Regions from separate parts of the Granulicatella sp. 20925_1_28 genome, predicted to be linked through region 1. Evidence: predicted binding sites of a transcription regulator. Region 1 holds the regulator's gene; the other holds the start of a gene.
The links. The regulator HrcA, encoded in region 1, represses chaperone genes, less so after heat shock. The targets are predictions, from matches to a motif close to TTAGCACTCNNNNNNNNNGAGTGCTAA.
Positions count from the first base shown of each region.

Region 2: groES (co-chaperone GroES) is a predicted target of HrcA. The motif match lies at 7,031-7,057, and genes of this name have one in related genera.

Region 1 is NZ_JAPWBS010000001.1:143,289-153,650, reverse strand. It holds gene mgtE (magnesium transporter) at 1-1,067, opposite strand, end outside; gene O3793_RS00675 (cupin domain-containing protein) at 1,185-1,679, shown strand; gene dnaJ (molecular chaperone DnaJ) at 1,723-2,904, opposite strand; gene dnaK (molecular chaperone DnaK) at 2,994-4,829, opposite strand; gene grpE (nucleotide exchange factor GrpE) at 4,878-5,432, opposite strand; gene hrcA (heat-inducible transcriptional repressor HrcA) at 5,450-6,493, opposite strand; gene O3793_RS00650 (LPXTG cell wall anchor domain-containing protein) at 6,729-7,412, shown strand; gene O3793_RS00645 (LPXTG cell wall anchor domain-containing protein) at 7,566-8,291, shown strand; gene O3793_RS00640 (HI_0552 family protein) at 8,338-8,979, opposite strand; gene O3793_RS00635 (glutamate racemase) at 8,976-9,638, opposite strand; gene efp (elongation factor P) at 9,703-10,266, opposite strand; gene purB (adenylosuccinate lyase) at 10,352-10,362, opposite strand, start outside.
Region 2 is NZ_JAPWBS010000002.1:149,130-159,491, forward strand. It holds gene O3793_RS02270 (D-alanine--D-alanine ligase) at 1-880, opposite strand, end outside; gene O3793_RS02275 (hypothetical protein) at 1,048-1,815, opposite strand; gene O3793_RS02280 (hypothetical protein) at 2,027-2,332, opposite strand; gene htpX (zinc metalloprotease HtpX) at 2,411-3,304, opposite strand; gene O3793_RS02290 (LemA family protein) at 3,338-3,898, opposite strand; gene O3793_RS02295 (SMI1/KNR4 family protein) at 4,044-4,748, shown strand; gene groL (chaperonin GroEL) at 5,105-6,724, opposite strand; gene groES (co-chaperone GroES) at 6,739-7,008, opposite strand; gene O3793_RS02310 (hypothetical protein) at 7,160-7,423, shown strand; gene O3793_RS02315 (redox-sensing transcriptional repressor Rex) at 7,500-8,147, opposite strand; gene O3793_RS02320 (ABC-F family ATP-binding cassette domain-containing protein) at 8,390-10,339, shown strand.

The DNA of each region.
Region 1 (10,362 bases):
ACTAATCCAAGCCAAATTTCATTTAATACATACTTCTTGTCTTTTTCCCACGTTAATTGTCCAATCGCTACCTCTTGGATAACGAGTGCTAATGTTTGAGAGGCTGAGTTTCCACCCATCCCAGTAATAATTGGCATTGCGACCGCAAGAACTACCACTTGTTCGATGGTATCTTGGAATAAACCGACAACTGCACTCGCCATAAAGGCAGTTATCAAGTTAATCAATAGCCAAGGTGTCCGTTTTCGAATCGATTCATTAAAAGGTCCACCGATTCGTTCTGTTCCTTCAACCCCGCTGATTAATAACATATCTTCGTGGTGCTCTTCTTGCAAGACGTGAACGATATCATCGATGGTGATGATCCCAAGTAACACATTTTGCTTATTGACTACAGGTACAACAGATAAGTCGTACTTCGTTGAAATACGAGCCACTTCTTCTTGGTCTTCTTCTGGTAAAACAGAGATGATATTCGTATGCATCACGTCATGTAAACTCTCGTCTAAATCGTGTGTAAATAGATCGCGAATATCAATCCAACCGATTAATTTCCGTTGTAAACTCGTCACAAAAATAATGTTAATGACTTCTGAGTTTGGAGAAATCTCTCTTAATTTAGATAATGTTTCTTCAACGGTTAAGTGTTCTTTTACCGTAATGTACTCAGTGGTCATAATCCCTCCGGCAGTATCCGGAGCGTAATTTAACATCGTTTGGATATCATCTTGAGAACTTTGTTTCATCATATTGATGTAACGTTTACGGATTCCAACAGGTAAATTTCCTAAAATATCCACGACATCATCGTTTGACATTTGTTGGAATAGTAAAGCTACCCGTCTAAATGGGAGTTTCTCAAGCATTCGTAATTGGAATTCAGGTTCAGCAACTTCTAAGATTGAAGCTAATCTGGTATTTGAGATAGAGAACATGAAATTCTTTAAAACATCATCATCGACTTCTTCTAACGCCAAGGCGATATCAATTGGATAATTCTCATTAAAAAGCTCTCTAATTTTCTTAACGTCTTTATTAGAAACAATTAAAGCGATATTATCTTTCATGACTCTTCTCCTTTCTTTTCCAATAGTACTAGTATAGCATAATTACCGTTCTATCAACAATTCACAAGTAGAAAAAGTTACGCTATAATAATAGAAAATAATGACTGGAGGTCTCCTATGAAAACGAAAGAAGAATGGATTAAAGAATTAGACTTAGAACCACATGTGGAAGGTGGTTATTTCCGTCAGACTTATAAAGCGATTGAAACGGTAGAATTACCAGATAATCGTATCCGTGCACTCTCCACCTCTATTCTGTTTTTATTAACGAATCAAAACCCATCTCATTTCCATTTACTTTCTTCTGATGAGATTTGGTACTATCACTCCGGTCATGCGCTTACCGTGCATATGATACATCCAGATGGTACATATGTAGCGGTTGAGATTGGACCTGGAAACGGACAAAAGCTCCAATTTACAGTTCCTGCTGGAGTCATCTTTGGATCTACTATTGAATCGGACAACGAAGAAGACTTTGCGATTGTGAGTTGCGGCGTTACTCCTGGTTTTGAATACGAAGACTTCAAACTCTATACACAAGACGAATTATTAGAGAAATATCCTGAGCACGAAGGAATTATTCGTCGCCTTGCTGTTGCTTCTAAATAAAATAAAAAGAACTTAGCAACCAAATGCTAAGTTCTTTTTCTATTTATTCAAATGTATCTTTAAAGGCGTTCTTCATTTTGTCGAAGAAGTTCTCTTCGCCATTATGAAGTTCCGTACCTTCCTCACTAGCAAATACTTGTAACGCTTGTCTTTGCTTATCTGTCAGTTTCTTAGGAGTGTCTACGATGACTTCTACATGTTGGTCACCGTTTCCTGTACCGCGAAGTTTTGGAGCACCTTTACCACGTAAACGTAAAATTGTTCCTGATTGTGTTCCAGCAGGTACTTTTAATTTCACTTTACCATGAACAGTTGGTACATCTACTTCGTCTCCTAGAGCCGCTTGAGCAAAGTTTACATGAAGTTGATAGTAAATATCTGCTCCTTGGCGTTTGAACGTTTTACTTTGTCCAACACGGAAGATGACATAAAGGTCACCATATGGGCCACCATTGAAACCAACTTCCCCTTGGCCTTGAAGACGCATTTGATTTCCATCTTCAACCCCAGCAGGAACTTTTACTTTCACTTTATGCGTTTCATCTACTTGACCATGACCGTGACACGTTGTACATTTTTCTTTAATTTCTTGTCCTGTACCATGACACACATCACAGGTTGTTTGGCTCATCATACGACCGAATGGTGTATTTCTTTCAACGTTAATCACACCTGCACCATGACATTTTGAACATGTTGTAGGATGCGTACCAGGTTTTGCACCAGTACCATGACAGGTTTGACATTCATCGCTTCGGTGATAATGAATGGTTTCTTCTTTACCAAAGATAGCTTCTTCAAAAGTTAAATCCATGACATATTGAAGATCAGCCCCTTGACGCGGCATGTTTGCACGATCAGCACGACTGCCTCCGCCACCGAAGAAACTACTAAAGATATCTTCGAATCCGCCAGTAAAGTTTCCACTACCGCCAAAACCGTCGAACCCGCCGAACCCTTCAAATCCACCACCGAATCCGCCTCCACTGAATCCAGAATTTGGATCGTAAGAAGCATGTCCGTATTGGTCATACGCTGCACGCTTTTGTGCATCTCCTAAAATTTCATAAGCTTCAGCGATTTCTTTAAACTTTTCGTCTGCTCCAGGTTCTTTATTAATATCTGGATGGTATTTCTTTGATAATTTACGATAAGCTTTCTTAATATCTGCTTCAGAGGCATCTTTGGATACGCCTAAAATTTCATATAAATCTCTTTTGGCCACTGAATTGCCCCTCCTTTTCTTTCATAGTTTACAAAGGATATGGGCGTAAGGCCACTAAGTAGTCTTACACCCTATCATTTTAGCAAATATTAGTCTACTTCTTCGAAGTCAGCGTCTACAACGCCATCGTTATTTGAAGATGCTTGTTCTGTTGGGCCTTCTTGTGAAGCGCCTGCTGCTTGTTGAGCTGCAGCTGCTTGTTCATAAAGTTTTACAGTTAAGTTTTGTACCACTTCATTTAAAGCATCACGTTTTACTTTCATTGCTTCTAAGTCATTTGCTTCAACAGCTGCTTTTAATTCATCACGAGCTGCTTCTGCTTTTTGAACGTCGCTAGCATCTACTTTACCTTCTAAATCTTTCAATGTTTTATCAACAGTGAAGATTAATTGGTCAACTTCGTTACGTAAATCTACTTCTTCTTTACGTTTTTTATCTGCTTCAGCATTTGCTTCTGCATCTTTCACCATACGTTCGATTTCTTCATCAGATAAACCAGAAGAAGATTTGATTGTAATAGCTTGTTCTTTACCAGTTCCTAAATCTTTAGCACGAACATTTACAATACCGTTTTTATCGATATCGAATGTTACTTCGATTTGAGGCACACCACGAGGAGCAGCTGGAATATCTGTTAATTGGAAGCGACCTAAAGTCTTGTTGTCCGCTGCCATTGGACGTTCACCTTGTAATACGTGTACGTCTACTGCTGGTTGGTTATCCGCTGCAGTTGAGAATACTTGTGATTTGCTTGTTGGGATTGTAGTGTTACGATCGATTAATTTAGTGAACACACCACCCATTGTTTCAATACCAAGTGATAATGGTGTTACGTCTAATAATACGATATCTTTCACATCACCAGAGATAACCCCACCTTGGATTGCAGCACCCATCGCTACTACTTCGTCTGGGTTTACTGATTTGTTAGGTTCTTTACCAGTTTCGTTACGAACAGCTTCAACAACTGCTGGAATACGAGTTGATCCACCAACTAATAATACTTGGTCGATATCTGAAGCTGTTAAACCTGCGTCAGCTAATGCACGACGAACTGGTTCTTTTGTACGTTCTACTAAATCATGAGTTAATTGATCAAATTTAGCACGAGTTAATGTTACTTCTAAGTGTAATGGGCCAGCTGCACCAGCAGAAATGAATGGTAAGCTGATTTGTGTTTGAGAAACACCTGATAAGTCTTTCTTAGCTTTTTCAGCAGCATCTTTCAAACGTTGCATTGCCATTTTATCGCTTGATAAATCAATACCGTTATCACGTTGGAATTCTTCTACTAAGAAATCAATGATTTTTTGGTCGAAGTCATCCCCACCGAGATGGTTATCACCAGCTGTTGATAATACGTCGAATACGCCATCTCCTAATTCAAGGATTGATACGTCGAACGTACCACCACCAAGGTCGAATACTAAGATTTTTTCTTCATGGTCAACTTTATCAAGACCATATGCAAGAGCTGCTGCAGTTGGTTCGTTAACGATACGTTCTACTTCTAAACCAGCGATACGACCAGCATCTTTAGTTGCTTGACGTTGTGCGTCGTTGAAGTATGCAGGTACTGTAATAACTGCTTTGTCTACTTTTTCTCCAAGATATTCTTCAGCATATCCTTTTAAGTATTGTAGGATCATTGCTGAAATTTCTTGAGGTGTATAAGATTTACCTTCGATTTCTACTTTATATCCTGTTTCGCCCATATGACGTTTGATAGATGCAATTGTATTTGGGTTTGTTACAGCTTGACGTTTTGCAACTTCACCTACTTGAATTTCACCATTTTTGAACGCTACAACAGATGGTGTTGTACGGTTTCCTTCTGGGTTTGCAATAATTTTTGCTTCGTTACCTTCTAAAACAGCTACTGCTGAGTTTGTTGTTCCTAAGTCAATACCAATAATTTTACTCATATTTAATTCACTCCTATTATTTATAATATTGTTTTAAGTTTCGTCTTCTTATTGTGATACGATGACCATTGCTGGTCGTAATACTCGATCTTTTAATTTGTATCCTTTTTGATACACTTGTACCACGCGGTCTGCTTCTTGCCCTTCCTCAACAGGAACGGTTTGAACAGCGTGATGTAAAGTTGGATCGAATGGTTGGTTTAAGGCTTCAATTTCTTCGATGCCTTCTTCTTTTAGCGCATAAAGGAAACCTTCATACACCATCTCAATCCCTTTTTTAAGGTTTTGAGCTTCTTCTGATTCACTTGGAGAAGCGATGGCTCTCTCAAGGTTATCAATCACATTTAATAAGTTTTGTGCAAGACTTTGGCTGCGATATTTTGCAGCATCTTGTCTTTCTTTTGCATTTCTCTTTTGGATATTCGAGATTTCAGCAGACAGTCGATATACTTGATCGTTCAACTTCTCTACTTCTTGTTGTAATTTCTCTTCATTCGTAAGTTCTGTTGTGGTTTCTTCAGTAACTTCTTCTTGAGGAGCTTCATCTGCAACAATTTTTTCTTCTTTTAATTCTTCTTTATTGTTTTGTTCATTTGTTTCCAAGATTTCATCTCCTTACTCTATAAGTTACGATAATAATCTTCTATCGTGGTTGCTAACTCTTCCCTGAGTCCTTTTACAATTGATAATACATTCGAATACGGCATATTCTTTGGTCCAAGAAGTGCAATCAGTCCTGTATCTTGGTTTGGAGTTTCGTAACTAGCAGTTACCAAACTAAAGTCACCAAGTAACGGATGATCCATTTCTGACCCGAGCCTAATTTGAATATCTTGATGATCATTGGTTACTAGTTGATGTAACTTAGACTGATCATCCATCAATTGATAAATTCCCTTGAGTTGATCCACATTAGCGTGATGATCAAAGTAATTTAACAAATATCTTCTTCCTGCGACATGCATTCGATCATTTTCGAAACGATTCATCATTTCTTGAATCACTTTGACGATTTGAATTTGTGAATTCATATAGCGATTCATAAGGATTGGAAGATCCGTTTTTAATCGTTTAGCAACGATATCTAGCGGTACTCCAATTAATTCTTCATTAATGATGCGAACCACTTTATCTAAATCACTATCGTCAATTCCACCAGGAATTGTATAGACTTTATTTTCAACTAAACCATTACTGATGACTATGATTGCCATCACTTGATTTGGGTTTAGGCGAACAAGTCTAAATCCCGATAACGTGGCAGTTTTCACTTCCGGTCCAAAAGAAATTGCGGTGTAGTTCGTTAATGTTGCTAGTATGTCAGCAGATAAACGAAATACATCTTGAATCTCTAATGTTGACTGTTGGAAAACTTCACGAATTTGATTTCGAACGCTTAAAGAAACAGGTTGCTTTTGTCTAGGTAGAATGTTGTCGATGTAGTAACGATATCCTTTATTAGAAGGAACTCGCCCAGAAGAAGTATGGTTCTTTTCAAGATAGCCCATCTCTTCCAGCTTCATCATCTCGTTACGAATCGTCGCTGAACTAAATGGTAATTCTGCAACTTCCATCAACTTCTTCGACCCGACCGGCTCCAAAGTTTCCGTATATAATTGTATGATTAATTGTAAGATTAGCAATTGTCTATTGGTTAACATCATAGTCACCTCTCTTTAGCACTTGACTAAGACGAGTGCTAACCACATTTATAATTTAACACATTGGTCAAATTAAGTCAATATAAAAATACTAGGACTTTAGACTGATTTTTTGAAGGTTTTGTACTACAACTATTGCCGTAGATAAGGCATTCCTACTATATATTGAATGTCTTTTGGTTTTCCTTTATAATTTTTTTATAGAATAATCTATAAGTTTATAGAAAGGAACATCAAAATGAAGCTTAAACATTTCACACTTGCTTTTCTTTCAGTTTTCCTATTTGGCTTCTTTTTCTATAACAGCTCTATAAAAGCTGCTGAAAGTCAAACTGTTAATGTAACTACGGTGGATATAGATACATTAACCCCAACTGAATTAAGCAATATGATAAATGGTACTCCTTCGGGATCGGTTTCTTCGAACGCTACTGTAAAACTAGTTTATAAGAAGAAAGCATGTCTTGTTGAAAAGCCAACATTACCAAATACTGGGGTTACAAGTAACTTAGCAGCAATCATTTTCGGTTCACTGCTATTAGTTTCTAGCTTACTTTTAGTTAAGTCTTCTAAAGGAAGAAAATTAATCATACTCTTCGTATTAGGTGGCTCAAGTATTGCGCTTGCAACTCCTGCAATAGCTTCGACAATTGAAGTAATTGGTGAAACTAAACTGTTTTCTATTTCAGCTTTGAATGATATTACTATTCCAGAAATTGAGTGCTACGAGTATGTTGGTTACATTATACCTACTGTAGAAACGACGACTGTTGAGTCAACAACTTCAGAAACTGTAGCAACTGAGACTACTGAAACAACTGAAACTACAACAATTGTAACAACAACTACCGAAGCGGAAACGACAACCGCTCAAACAGAGACAGAGGTAACTGTTCTCCCAGGGACACCATCTCCACCTTAAACAAAATACAACGGACAGCTGTTCTAGCTGTCCGTTTTTATTTCAATATTTTCCTTTGAAAGGAAAAATAATGATTTCACATTCCTTTGCAAATTTTCATTATTTCCATTATAATTTCATAAATAAAAAGAATAAAAAAGGAAAGGATTTATTATGAAATCATTCAAAAAATTAGTAGCGCTAATTTCTTTAGCTTTTTTAACAGCAATTTTCGCTTCTAATTTCACTACTGCCTACGCAGATGGTACGACTCAAGTGAATATCACGAATGTTGATATTGCTTCACTTTCTAATTTTGAAAAAGAATTAATTATTTCTGGGAAACCAACAGGAGTCGTTAACTCTACTACTTCTGTAAAATTAGTTTACAAAACAGTGGGATGTCCAGTTGATAAACCGTCTCTTCCTAACACTGGAACATCAACAGGTTTAGTGACACTTGGTGCTGGAATCCTTGTGTTAGGCGCAGCCTATGCTTTATTAAAATCAAATAAAGGTAAAAAGTTTGTTACTATTTTATTTGTAATTGGAGCTGGTAGCATCCTTGTTGGATCTGTAGACGCTTCTCAAGTAATCTTAAACGGCGAAACTAAAGTAGTCTCTATTTCACAATTAGAAGAAATTCCTGTAGATGAAATTGACTGTTATGAATATGTTGGATATATCATTGTTAAAGGTGACGAAACAACAACGGTTACTACTGAAAGTGGAACAACTAAAGTAACAACGACTGAAACACATACAACTGAGACACCTACTACTGAAGGTCCAACAACTGGTGAAACAACCACTGAGGAAACTACAGAAGAAACAACTACAGAGCAAACTGAATCTGAAGAAGAAGTAACTATAAAGCCAGGTACTCCTGCTCCAGCTTAAAGAAGTCTATAAATACAATAAGAGGTAGATTTTAGATCTACCTCTTTTAATTTACTTCATTCATATAAATGGTTTCATAAAACGGAATTAATTCCTTCAATGCGTCTGCAAGTTCTTCCTCAATTCCACCTTTGGTACTTTCAAGAAATACTGGCCTTCTTAAAATGACTTTACGTATTTCTCCTTCTTTGACAGCTTCTATTAGTTCATCTCTATTAGATACGTTTCCTTCGTATGCTGTTGCATTCTTTTGAAAATCAGATGCTACGTATAGAATGTCACGATTAGGTTCACATTCCAACACTTTGTTTTGTAACCTCAGAGAGCGTTCGTTCATTTTACGTTCGATAAAACTCAATTCTACATATACGCCCAATTTATCGTCATTATAAAACAACCGTAATGCAAAGGATGGATTTCCTTCATCTTGCCCCTCTTCGATAAAGTATCTCCAAAAAGCGGGTCTTGCCACTTGGGCTTGATTCATCCATTGACTAACTCGGTCCATGCGAAATGACTTAAAGTTCTTCTGAAACGCTTCTGTTAACTTCGTGAACTCAAGTCTTGCATCTTGGCCAGCTTTCTTCAACTGTTCCATTTCTTCTGCAATTTCAGGAAACTTTACGGGAATTTTATATTTCACTTTGTCATAACGAAAGAAATAACTCATCTTTTCGATTGAAATCATGATTTTTCCTCCTTAACGTGGCTCTTCAATCGGTCAATCATATAGACACCCACATCAATAATTGGAATCCTTGAAAGTTGCTCCAACTCTTTTTTTACATATGGGAAATGCGTACATCCTAGTACGACAGCTTCAATCTCTGTACTTTCGAAATAATGGAATAAACTATGGAAGTCGAATTGCTTAATAATCTCTTCTTGTGGTTTACCAGTTTCAATCGCTTTAACCAATTCTAACATCGTCACACCAAACACTTTCAAATTTGGGTTTGCGATATATAAATTATTTTCTACTCCTGTTAATCCATGAGAATTCGCGGCCATTACTGCTAAATAATTATGTTCGACGCCTAGTGTGCGATACATTTGCATCGGAGTAATCATAGGAAGTCTATATTCTTCTTGCAAGGAATCAAAATTCACAACTGAACTGAGTGAGTTACAATACACAAATACAGCGTCAATATCGTTTTTCAGCCCGTCAATCACACTTCTAATATAATGTTCTCTTTCTTCGTCTTCTAACGCTTGAAAAGTCGTTTGTTCGACCGGATTTTTAGAAATCGGAACAGAAATGGTTTGATTGAAGCCATTTTTATTTAATAAATCAACGCCTAACTTCGTGTCCATAGGTGTTCCTGCCATCACAGCAATCCGCATACACATTTCTCCTTTATAAAAAAACAAGGATGAACGCTTGGCTCATCCTTGTTTCAATAAATCATTATTTAGTTGCACGACGTACGTATGTACCTTCTGCAGTGTTAACTTCTAAGTATTCTCCTGCTTCGATGAAGTCTGGAACGTTAACTACTAAACCTGTTTCCATTGTTGCTGGTTTACCAGAACCTGTAACTGTAGCACCTTTGATTGATGGTTGAGTTTCAGTAACTTGTAATACTACTGTTGATGGTAATGAAACCCCGATTACTTCTGAACCGTAGAATTGGATTTTAACTTCCATGTTTTCTAGGATGTATTTTAATTCTTGTTCGATTGTTTCTTCAGGAATTTCGTATTGTTCGTATGTTTCTAAGTCCATGAATACTCCAACGCCATCTTGGCTGTATAAGTATTGAACATCTTTTGTATCGATGTGTGCACGTTCTACTTTTTCATCAGGACGCATTGTTGTATCAACTGTTGAACCGTTACGAACGTCACGGATTTTCATACGCATTACAGTGTTCCCTTTACCTGGTTTGTGGTGGCTGATTTCCAACACTTTAATTAATTTTCCATCAAGAATGAATGTCATTCCAGCTTTTAAATCACTTACGTTAATCATTTTCTGACTCCTTTTGTTAAATTTTACTTTCTATTTATACCATATTTTTATTGAAAATGCACTCTTTTCAGCATGTTTTTCAAAATTATAAGATTC
Region 2 (10,362 bases), on a different contig from region 1:
CACTACCGTCAATAGCTCGGAATGCTGTTACGGCATACTCACGAATTTTAGCAGAGACTTCTTCAGGAATCGCTGCTGGAATTTGAAGTGTTGTTGTGTTGTTAATGTATTTCTCGTTGTAATCGTAGAAGCCTGCTTGTTTCACGACTTCCCCAACCACAGATGTGTTCACTTCGTCGTTTCCAAGAACCGCTACTTCGACTTCGCGTGCGTCGATTCCTTGTTCTACGACGATACGGCGGTCATATTTCAATGCTTCTTCGATGGCTGCTGTTAATTCTTCACGGTTTGTCGCTTTAGAAATCCCAACACTAGAACCCATATTCGCTGGTTTCACGAACACTGGATAGCGTAATGTTCCTTCCACACGTGTGAAGATGGCTTCTGGTGATTTTTCGAAATCAGCTTTCACAAAAGGTACGAATGGCACTTGTGGAATGCCTGCTTGCTGGAATAAATGCTTGCTGGCAATTTTGTCCATTCCGTTTGCGCTGGCTAATACGCCACAACCAACATATGGTAAGTCTAAGATTTCGAACAATCCTTGAATCGTTCCGTCTTCTCCGTTTGGTCCGTGTAAGATTGGGAATACTACTGTATCTGGTCCAGCGATATCGCATGGTTGGATGCGAACGCCTGTTGATGTTTCGCCTTCAGTTGTTGCAAAATGCGCTACAGACCCTTCTGTTAAACGAAGCGCTTGGTCAAAGGCTACAGGAGCTTTTAACGCTTCTCCTTTTAACCATGTTCCTTCTTTTGTAATGTACACTGGTTGCACATCGTAATACTCGAAATAAATTTCTTTAATAATTGAACCGGCTGTTAAAATTGAAATATCGTGCTCTGCACTCTTTCCGCCGTAAATTACTACAATTTTCATATGAATCCTCCAAACTATTCGCGTGCTGCGAACCGCCTCATTTAGGCTCTTCGAACGTTATTTTGAAAATAACCTTGCACTTTTCAGTATAACAAAACGGCCCAATGGTTACAAGTTACGGCCAAGGGATTAAAAAAGCACCTCTCACAACCTTTGTGAAAAGTGCTTTAAATAGCGTCATTCGTTGGAAGTTTCGCTGAAATCTTCCAGTTTTGATACGTTTCGCTATACGCGAGTTGTCCGATGCGGACGTTTTGTGTCACTTCTTTATCGGCATAATGATAACGGTCTTCTGTTAAGAAGATTGGCACTTCGTAGCTGTCTTCTTTCTTTGTGACTTTATCAAAAGCTAGGCTGATTCCTTCACGATACAATGGCATCATTTCTTTGAGCGCTTCGATGGAAATCGCTGAAGCCACTTTGTCGGCACCAAAGAATAAGAACTTCGGTGTCTCGTTTAAGATATCTGTCATCTCGATTTGGACTTGCGCCGATAAGATAGGCAAGAATTGCTCAATTTTACGGTAGTATACTTTCGAGTAGCCATTTTCAAGTGACAAGTAAATAAAGTTGTTTTGTAATTTATAGAAGAACGGCGAATGCAAGTGCGTCTTCGCGTGCGAAATATATAGCAAGTCTGCAATCTCTTGCGGCGTTAATTGATGAACGAAATCAATCGAATCAAAGTCCACCCAGTTCGATGGCGCCTCTTTGCCTTCTTCCACCCCTTGGAGATACGCTAACACATTTTTACGCCCCTTCACCCACATGAAGCCCGTATATGGATCGTGTGTGGCAAGGCTGGACTTCCCGTTTAAGAGAAGTAGGTTTTGCGGAATCTCAGACTGTGGTAAGGCAGACAAATGGAACGCTATCGACTTCGTTAGTACATGGTTCGATACGCTATCGTAATGGATATATAATTGTTTAGCCACAGTCTCACCTCCATAGAGTTTATCATGTTCCATTATAAAGGATTTCTTTCTACTAAAACATATATATTAGATTACATTTTTACGTGTGAACCGCTTTCTTCTGTAACAATTTAGCAACATTCTAAAGTGGATTCTCCACCCTTTATACGCAAAAAAGGGTTGAAATGATTTCTTCAACTCTTTTTCTTTCCTTCTACAGGTTAGTCCATTCTTAGCATTTGACTTTCTGAGTGATTCTTTTCACCGCAATGTCTATTCTTTCAATCACTTCCCAATAATCTTTTGGAAAGCTCTTTAATTCAACAATATCCACAGGGTCAAAATGATACACTAAATGACGAATCAATTGGTGATGAAGAAAAACAAGATCTTTAAAGTCCTCTAATGAAATATATTCCAACCCTTCAATATACGCACATAATTCCTTATAAGATTCTTCGTGAAAGAGGCTTTCCTCATGTAGATAATAAAAGAACGTTCCCTCTTCCAGTAGTACATTTTTTCTAATAAACGACATCCATCTAACCTCTTTTCTTATCGTTAAAAAGTTTCACTTTCTGAAAACAAAAAGACTGAGGAGCCCCCAGTCTAATTTCTACATTTTTTCTAATCGTTTAATACGATTTTCCGTTGATGGGTGTGTTGAGAAGAGTGAATCTCCTTCTTCCCCAAACGGATTTGAGATATATAACGCCGCACTCTTCTTGTCGGCTTCCGTCATTGGCGGGGCTTCTGAAATCTTCGTCAGTGCAGAAATAAGTCCATATGGATTTCGTGTGAATTCCACTGCAGACGCATCTGCTAAGTACTCACGGTTTCGTGACAAGGCCAATTGTAGAATCGTCGACATAAATGGTCCAAGAATCATCGCGATTAAACCGATGACCATGAAAATGGCATTTGCGCCACCACCGTTGTCATCATCATCTCGGTCTCTACTACCGCCACCCCAGAACATCATGCGACTTCCGAATTGGACGAGCATGGCAATCACGGCACCAAGCGCAATCGCAATTGTTTGAAGGCGAACGTCATAGTTACGAATGTGTCCAAACTCGTGGGCAATAACCCCTTCAAGCTCTTCACGATTCAAACGTTCTAAAAGCCCTGTTGTGACCGCCACGGCTGCTTTTTCTGGAGAACTTCCTGTCGCAAACGCGTTTGGAGATTCGTCCTCGATAATAAAGATACGTGGCATTGGTACTTTTGCGATTATGGCCATATCGCTCACGATATTCCAAATCATCGGTGCTTGATTTTTATCTGTAATTTCTCTGGCATGGTTTAATTGCATCACTACATTAGTCGCATTTGCAATCATCATCATTGAATATAGGCCACCTGCAACAAGGGCAATAATGACCCCAGCAGCCGCATTCCCTATGGCGTAATATCCAATTCCGATACCCACTGCAACGAAGAGCGCCATGTACAACACAATAACGACAAGCGTTTTGCGTTTGTTGGAAGCAATTTGTTGATATAACATCCTAGCACTCCCTCCCTACTAATGAACTGTCAATTAGAATTTCACTTCAGGAACTTTACGAGCTTCAACTGGAGTTTCTAACATTTCTTCTTTAGTGAATCCACCAAAACCAGCAATAATATTTGTTGGAATTGATTGAATAGAGATGTTATATCTCGCAACACTTGAATTGTATAATTGACGAGCGTAAGAGATTTTGTTCTCTGTGTTTGTCAATTCTTCTTGTAAGTTTAAGAAGCTGTCGTTCGCTTTTAAATCAGGATAACTTTCAGCTAAAGCGAAAATAGTTTTTAAAGCACCTGATAATTGGTTAGATGCTTCCATTTTTTCTTGTGGTGAAACATCGCTACCCATGTTTGCAATTTGGTTTCTCATCGCAATTACTTGAGTTAATGTTTCTTGTTCGTGTTTTGCGTAACCTTTTACTGTTTCAACAAGGTTTGGAACTAAGTCATTACGACGTTGTAATTGAACATCGATTTGCGCCCAAGCTTCTTGAACCCAGTTTTTTTGTTGTACAAGTCCGTTGTATGCAAACATTGCCCATAGAACAATTACTGCTAAGACTCCTAATACAATCCATACTACTGTCATTTTGTGACACTCTCCTTTAGATTTAATACCCTCATTGTACCATATTTTCCTAAATGTGTGTAAAATAGTAGGCAAAGATAAAGTAGCAAATCGTAAATTTTTCTGCATCCATCCTAAGACGGATTTTGCAGTAGAAAGGAGCCCCATGATTCAGCAACAGTTATTCTCGCCCATTCCACAGACGATAGAGAATTTTTCTCGTTTTCCATTGCCACAAAGCTACGTGGATTTTCTTTTGGAAAATGGTGCCGGATTCTTCACGAACACTAAGATTACAACGGTTGAACCAACGCGCTTTGGCCTCGACTACGCCCTCTGTAATGGACTGAGCGGATACTCAGAAGGCCCGTATTTCCCAAGCATTCTGGATGCTGCATGGTCTCCAGAAGTGACAGGGTTGCCCGAGTACTTTGTAGTCTTTTTCCAAGACGGACCTATCTACTACGCCTTCGATTATCAAGACGGTATTGAACAGGAACCCAGCATCCGTCTGATTGACGTTGAAATGGATCAGTGGCTCGAAGTGGCAAACTCCTTTGACGATTTCCTCTCTCGGCTGGAGGCAACTACCGAAGACATCACGTATGATATGAGGGATTGGGTTTCCATCCATACCTTACTGCAACAAATCGGACAGGAAAACCCTGATACACTGGAGGGACTTCTTGAAATCTTGCAAGACACCCACCCACAACTCTTCTTGCAGCAAACAGCCTATGCCTTAGAGCATACAGAGTCCGACGCCGTTCGTTCGCTATATAAAGAACGCTTCGCCTTTATCGAAGACTTCCTCATCGCAGAATTCTCTTCTTATCCAGAATACGCGCACTGCAAATCCCTATTATCATAACCACAAAAATAAGACCAGCATATCTGTTGGTCTTATTTTTTTTCTCTATCCATCCTCTTTTTATAAGTATCACCAAAAAAGTGTTCAAAACGGAGAACACGAAGGATTTTATAGTAGCAGTAATGGGGAATCGTATTAAATGCGAATTAATGGGCGTAGGAATTTATTCCGTACGACCATTTTGAGGCTTTAAAGTCGAGAGACTACAGGCTCGAGACGGTACCCCATTACAGCTATTATAAACAAATCCTTCAGTGTTCGAAGTTTTGAACTTCGTTCACTTTTGTCGAGAAGCACCTTGCGGTGTTTTTATCCAAAAAGAAAAAGAGGGGTGAAAAACTTTCACCCCTCTTTGATTACATCATACCCATGCCCGGATCCATCCCTGGCATTGGTGGTGCTACTGGAGCTGGTTTGTCAGCTACAACAGCTTCTGTTGTTAATAATAATGCTGAAACAGATGCAGCATTTTGTAATGCAGAACGTGTTACTTTTGTTGGGTCCACGATACCTGCTTCAATCATGTTTACCCATTCATCTGTAGCGGCATTGTATCCAATTCCTTTTTCTTCAGATTTCAAACGAGCAACAATGACTGAACCTTCAAGACCTGCATTTTCTGCGATTTGACGTAATGGTTCTTCTAATGAACGAGATACGATTTTCGCACCTGTAGCTAAGTCGCCTTCTAATTCAAGAGCGTCTACCACTTTTTGAACGTTCACAAGAGCTGTTCCCCCACCTGAAACGATTCCTTCTTCAACCGCTGCGCGAGTTGCGTTTAAGGCGTCTTCAATGCGAAGTTTTTTCTCTTTCAATTCTGTTTCAGTAGCGGCACCGACTTTAATCACGGCAACCCCACCTGATAATTTAGCAAGACGTTCATGTAATTTTTCACGGTCGAAATCACTTGTTGTATCTTGTGCTTGTGCGCGAATTAAAGCAACACGGTTCGCGATTAATTCTTTAGAACCTGCACCTTCAACGATTGTAGTGCTGTCTTTAGAAACCACTACTTTACCAGCAGTCCCTAATTGAGCTAATGTAGCGTCTTTTAATTCTAAACCAAGGTCTTCTGTAATGACTTGAGCACCAGTTAAGACCGCGATATCTTCTAACATCGCTTTACGACGGTCACCAAATCCTGGAGCTTTTACAGCTACCACGTTAAATGTTCCGCGTAATTTGTTTAATACTAATGTTGGTAAAGCTTCGCCATCCACATCATCCGCGATGATTAATAACGCACGTCCTTGTTGAACGATTTGTTCTAACAACGGAATGATTTCTTGGATGTTTGACACTTTCTTATCTGTGATTAAGATAAATGGATTGTCTAAAGTCGCAATCATCTTGTCGTTATCCGTTACCATGTATTGTGATAAGTAACCACGGTCAAATTGCATACCTTCTACAACATCTAATTCTGTTTCAATCCCTTTAGATTCTTCGATTGTAATAACGCCGTCGTTACCCACTTTTTCCATAGCTTCAGCGATTAATTCACCGACTTCCGCTGAACCTGAAGAAATTGCCGCAACTTGTGCGATGGCTTCTTTTGATTCTACTGGACGAGAAATGCGGTGTAATTCTTCAACCGCTGCTTTTGTCGCAAGTTCAATCCCGCGACGAATGCCTACTGGGTTAGCTCCAGCCGTTACGTTTTTCAACCCTTCACGAACGATGGCTTGTGTTAACACTGTCGCTGTAGTTGTACCGTCACCGGCAATATCGTTTGTTTTTGAAGCCACTTCAGCAACGAGTTTTGCACCCATATTTTCGAAGTGATCTTCTAATTCGATTTCTTTGGCAATCGTTACCCCATCATTTGTAATCAGTGGAGAACCGAATGCTTTTTCTAATACAACATTACGTCCTTTTGGCCCTAATGTTACTTTTACTGTGTTCGCTAAAACGTCCACACCACGTAGCATGGCGCTTCTTGCATCTTCTGCAAATTTAATATCTTTTACCATAGTTGTATCCCCCTTTATTCAACAATTGCGATAATGTCTTTTTCTTTCACGATGATATATTCTTGACCATCTAATTTAACTTCTGTTCCTGAATATTTCTCGAATACTACTTTATCGCCAACCGCCACTTGACGGTCTTCTGCAGCAGTGAATTTGCTTGTTGCGATGACTTTTGCAAATTGTAATTTTTCTTGAGCAGTTGTTGGTAGGAATAATCCTCCAGCAGTTTTTTCTTCTTGCTCTACCATTTGAATAACAACTCTATCTTTTAAAGGCTTTAACATATGAAATCCTCCTTCATCTTTTTTAGCACTCAAAAACACTGAGTGCTAACTCATAGTTTTATGATACTCATTTGGTCAGGAAAAATCAAGAATAAATACTTGCTTATTTGTCTGGAATTTTGTAAGATTTTGACAGGAAAGGATGATTGCGATGACACGAAAAAGTTTCTTCAGAAAACTATATTTTGAAATCATATTAGCCGTCTTCTTTATCTTTCTAGCAACGACGCATTATCCTGGAAATGGATTTGACTTTATCACATTATTCTGCTGTCTATTCGCAACGACAAGCATCGTAACAAGTATCAACATGCTTCGCACCTACAACGAGTTGAAAAAACTCGCCAACCTCATCGAGAATCTGCCCGATGACGAGGATTCACTAGACGATAAAGAACCAAAAGAAAAGCACTAATCACTCCGCAAATCGGATTGGATTAGTGCTTATTTTTTTACAAAAAAGGCACCCTATTCGGATGCCTTTCAATAGATTATTTTTGGTTGTCCAAGAAATAAATAAGTGTTTGAAGTTCGTTTGTTAAGTCCACGTTTTGAACTCGAACGTTTTCTGGTACGTCTAATCGGATTGGTGTGAAGTTCAAGATTCCGCGAACATTTGCTTCTACTAAGCGGTCTGCTGTTTCTTGAGCTACATCTTGAGGCACTGTTAAGATGGCCACTTGGATTTGTTGAACTTTCAATTGTTCTACCATTTCATCCATGCTGTAAACTGGCACACCTGTTTGGATTGTTCCAACGATGTCTTCGTTTACGTCGAACGCTGCGCTAATACGCACGTTGTTGCTTTGGTGGAAGTTGTAGTTTAAGAGCGCTTGTCCTAATTTACCGACCCCTACTAAAGCGACGTTTGTTAGGCGATCTTGGTTTAAAGTATGGCTGAAGAATTCTAATAAGTATTCTACATCATATCCATATCCACGTTTTCCTAAAGCTCCGAAATATGAAAAGTCACGACGTATTGTTGCGCTATCGACTTTTACAGCTTCACTTAATTCAGTTGATGAGATGCGACGTTTTCCTGCGTCATGCAAGAAACGTAAGTAACGATGATAAATGGCCAAACGTTTCGCAGTTGCGCGTGGCACTTCGATTTCTTTTAATTCGTTTAAATCTTTCATGAATAAGACTCCCTTTTTCTTTTTTATCCATGCGTATTCTATCACAACGACATTTCATTTCACAAACAGTTTGCTTGTACCTCACGAACATTAATGAATTTCGCTTATATACAGCAAGCCTTGTGCTTTTTTCTTCACAACCTCCCCATTGTGAATGTGAATGCAAAGAAGAACGCGTATCAATATTGTTCCCCCTCTTTTTTATGCTAAAATAAACTGATACCACATTGAAAGGACCCGTCATGATTTTATTACAAGGACAAGGACTCGCGCGTACGTTTGCGGATGAAGTCCTATTTGAAAATATTACGATTCATATTCAAGAAAATTCACGCATTGCCATCGTTGGGCGAAATGGTACTGGAAAATCTACGCTATTAAAAATGTTGGCTGGAATCGAAGAACCTTCTCTTGGTGCTGTGTCAAAGAAGAAAGACCTTTCGATTGGCTACTTAGATCAATACGCTGCCATCCAGTCTTCCCGCACTGTTTGGGAAGAAATGGTGCATCTCTTCGAAGATGTGGAAACCTTGAAGAAACAAGCGCAAAAAGCAGCTGAACAACTTGGTGACCCAGACCTTCTAAGTGACCCCGTGGCGTACGAACTCGCCTTAAAACGATACGACCAGCTACAAGAAGAATTGAACCAAAAGAATGCGTATGGTTACGAGTCTGAAATTCGCACCGTGCTTCATGGATTCCGTTTCTATCCAGAAGACTACGACCAACCGATACAAGCACTCTCTGGAGGTCAACGCACTCGTTTGGCACTAGCTCGTATTTTATTAGAAAAGCACGACCTACTCATCTTAGACGAACCGACCAACCACTTGGATATTGAAACATTGACGTGGCTTGAAGACTACTTACGCTCTTCAAGTAGCGCGCTTGTCATCGTATCCCACGACCAATACTTCTTGGACCGTGTGTGTAACGAAGTCTATGAAATCAGTCATAAGGCCTGCGAATATTACAAAGGAAACTACTCGCACTACTTAGAAGAACGCGAGCAACGCTATTTACTCAAACAAAAAGCCTACGAGAAGCAGCAACAAGAGATTCACGACTTGGAAGAATTCATCCAGAAAAACTTAGTGCGCGCATCAACTACAAAACGTGCGCAATCACGCCGTAAGAAGCTCGAGAAAATGGAACGCTTAGAGAAACCAAAAGGCGATCAGCGCTCTGCTCGTTTTGAATTTACCGTGGAACGCGAATCCGGAAACCAAGTGCTGCAAGTCACTGATGCTTATATCGGCTACGACCACGAAGCCTTGAGCGGTCCGATTTCCTTCCAGCTTCGCAAGCGTGAAGCTATCGCGATTGTGGGGCCTAACGGTATTGGAAAATCTACCCTCTTGAAGTCGATTACGGGTGAATTGCCTCTAATCGAAGGCTCAATCGACTTAGGCACTGGCGTTCAAGTTGGTTACTTTGACCAAAACTTGGCCGGCCTCTCATCGAATCAAACAGTTCTAGAAGAACTTTGGTCTCGTCACTCTACGATGCCTGAAAAAGACGTCCGTTCGATTCTTGGCAGCTTCCTTTTCTCAGGAAACGATGTCGAGAAAACAACCGCTCAACTCAGCGGGGGTGAAAAGGCCCGTTTGGCGCTTTGCAAACTGTCTCTGGAGCATGATAATTTCCTACTGCTCGACGAACCAACGAACCACTTGGACATCGACAGTAAAGAAGTCCTCGAAGATGCCCTTATCGACTACGACGGCACGATTTGCTTCGTTTCGCATGACCGTTTCTTTATCAATAAGGTCGCAACGGCCATCCTAGAAATCGAAGAAACTGGAAGCACATTGTATTTAGGCGACTATGACTACTATCTCGAGAAAAAACAAGAGAAAGAAGAACTCGCCGCATTGCAAGAAGCCAAGAGTGTCGAAGCAACAACAGCTGAGCCGATGACAGAAGCCAAAGCCAGCTACCATGCCTCTAAAGAAGAGCAACGTCAAATTCGTACACTCACTCGTCGCATCGAGCAACTAGAAGCGGAGATGCACGATATCGAAACGGCGCTCGAACAAGTGCATGAGGCGATGACACTGGAAGAAAACTATTCTGATCCAGATAAATCCGCTGCCCTCTCAACCGAAGAAGGCGCCCTTCTTGAACGCCAAGAAACGCTCCTCGCTGAATGGGAAGAAGCGTCTCTAGCTCTAGAAGAATTCAAGCAATAATCTTTTGAAATTATCATATATGA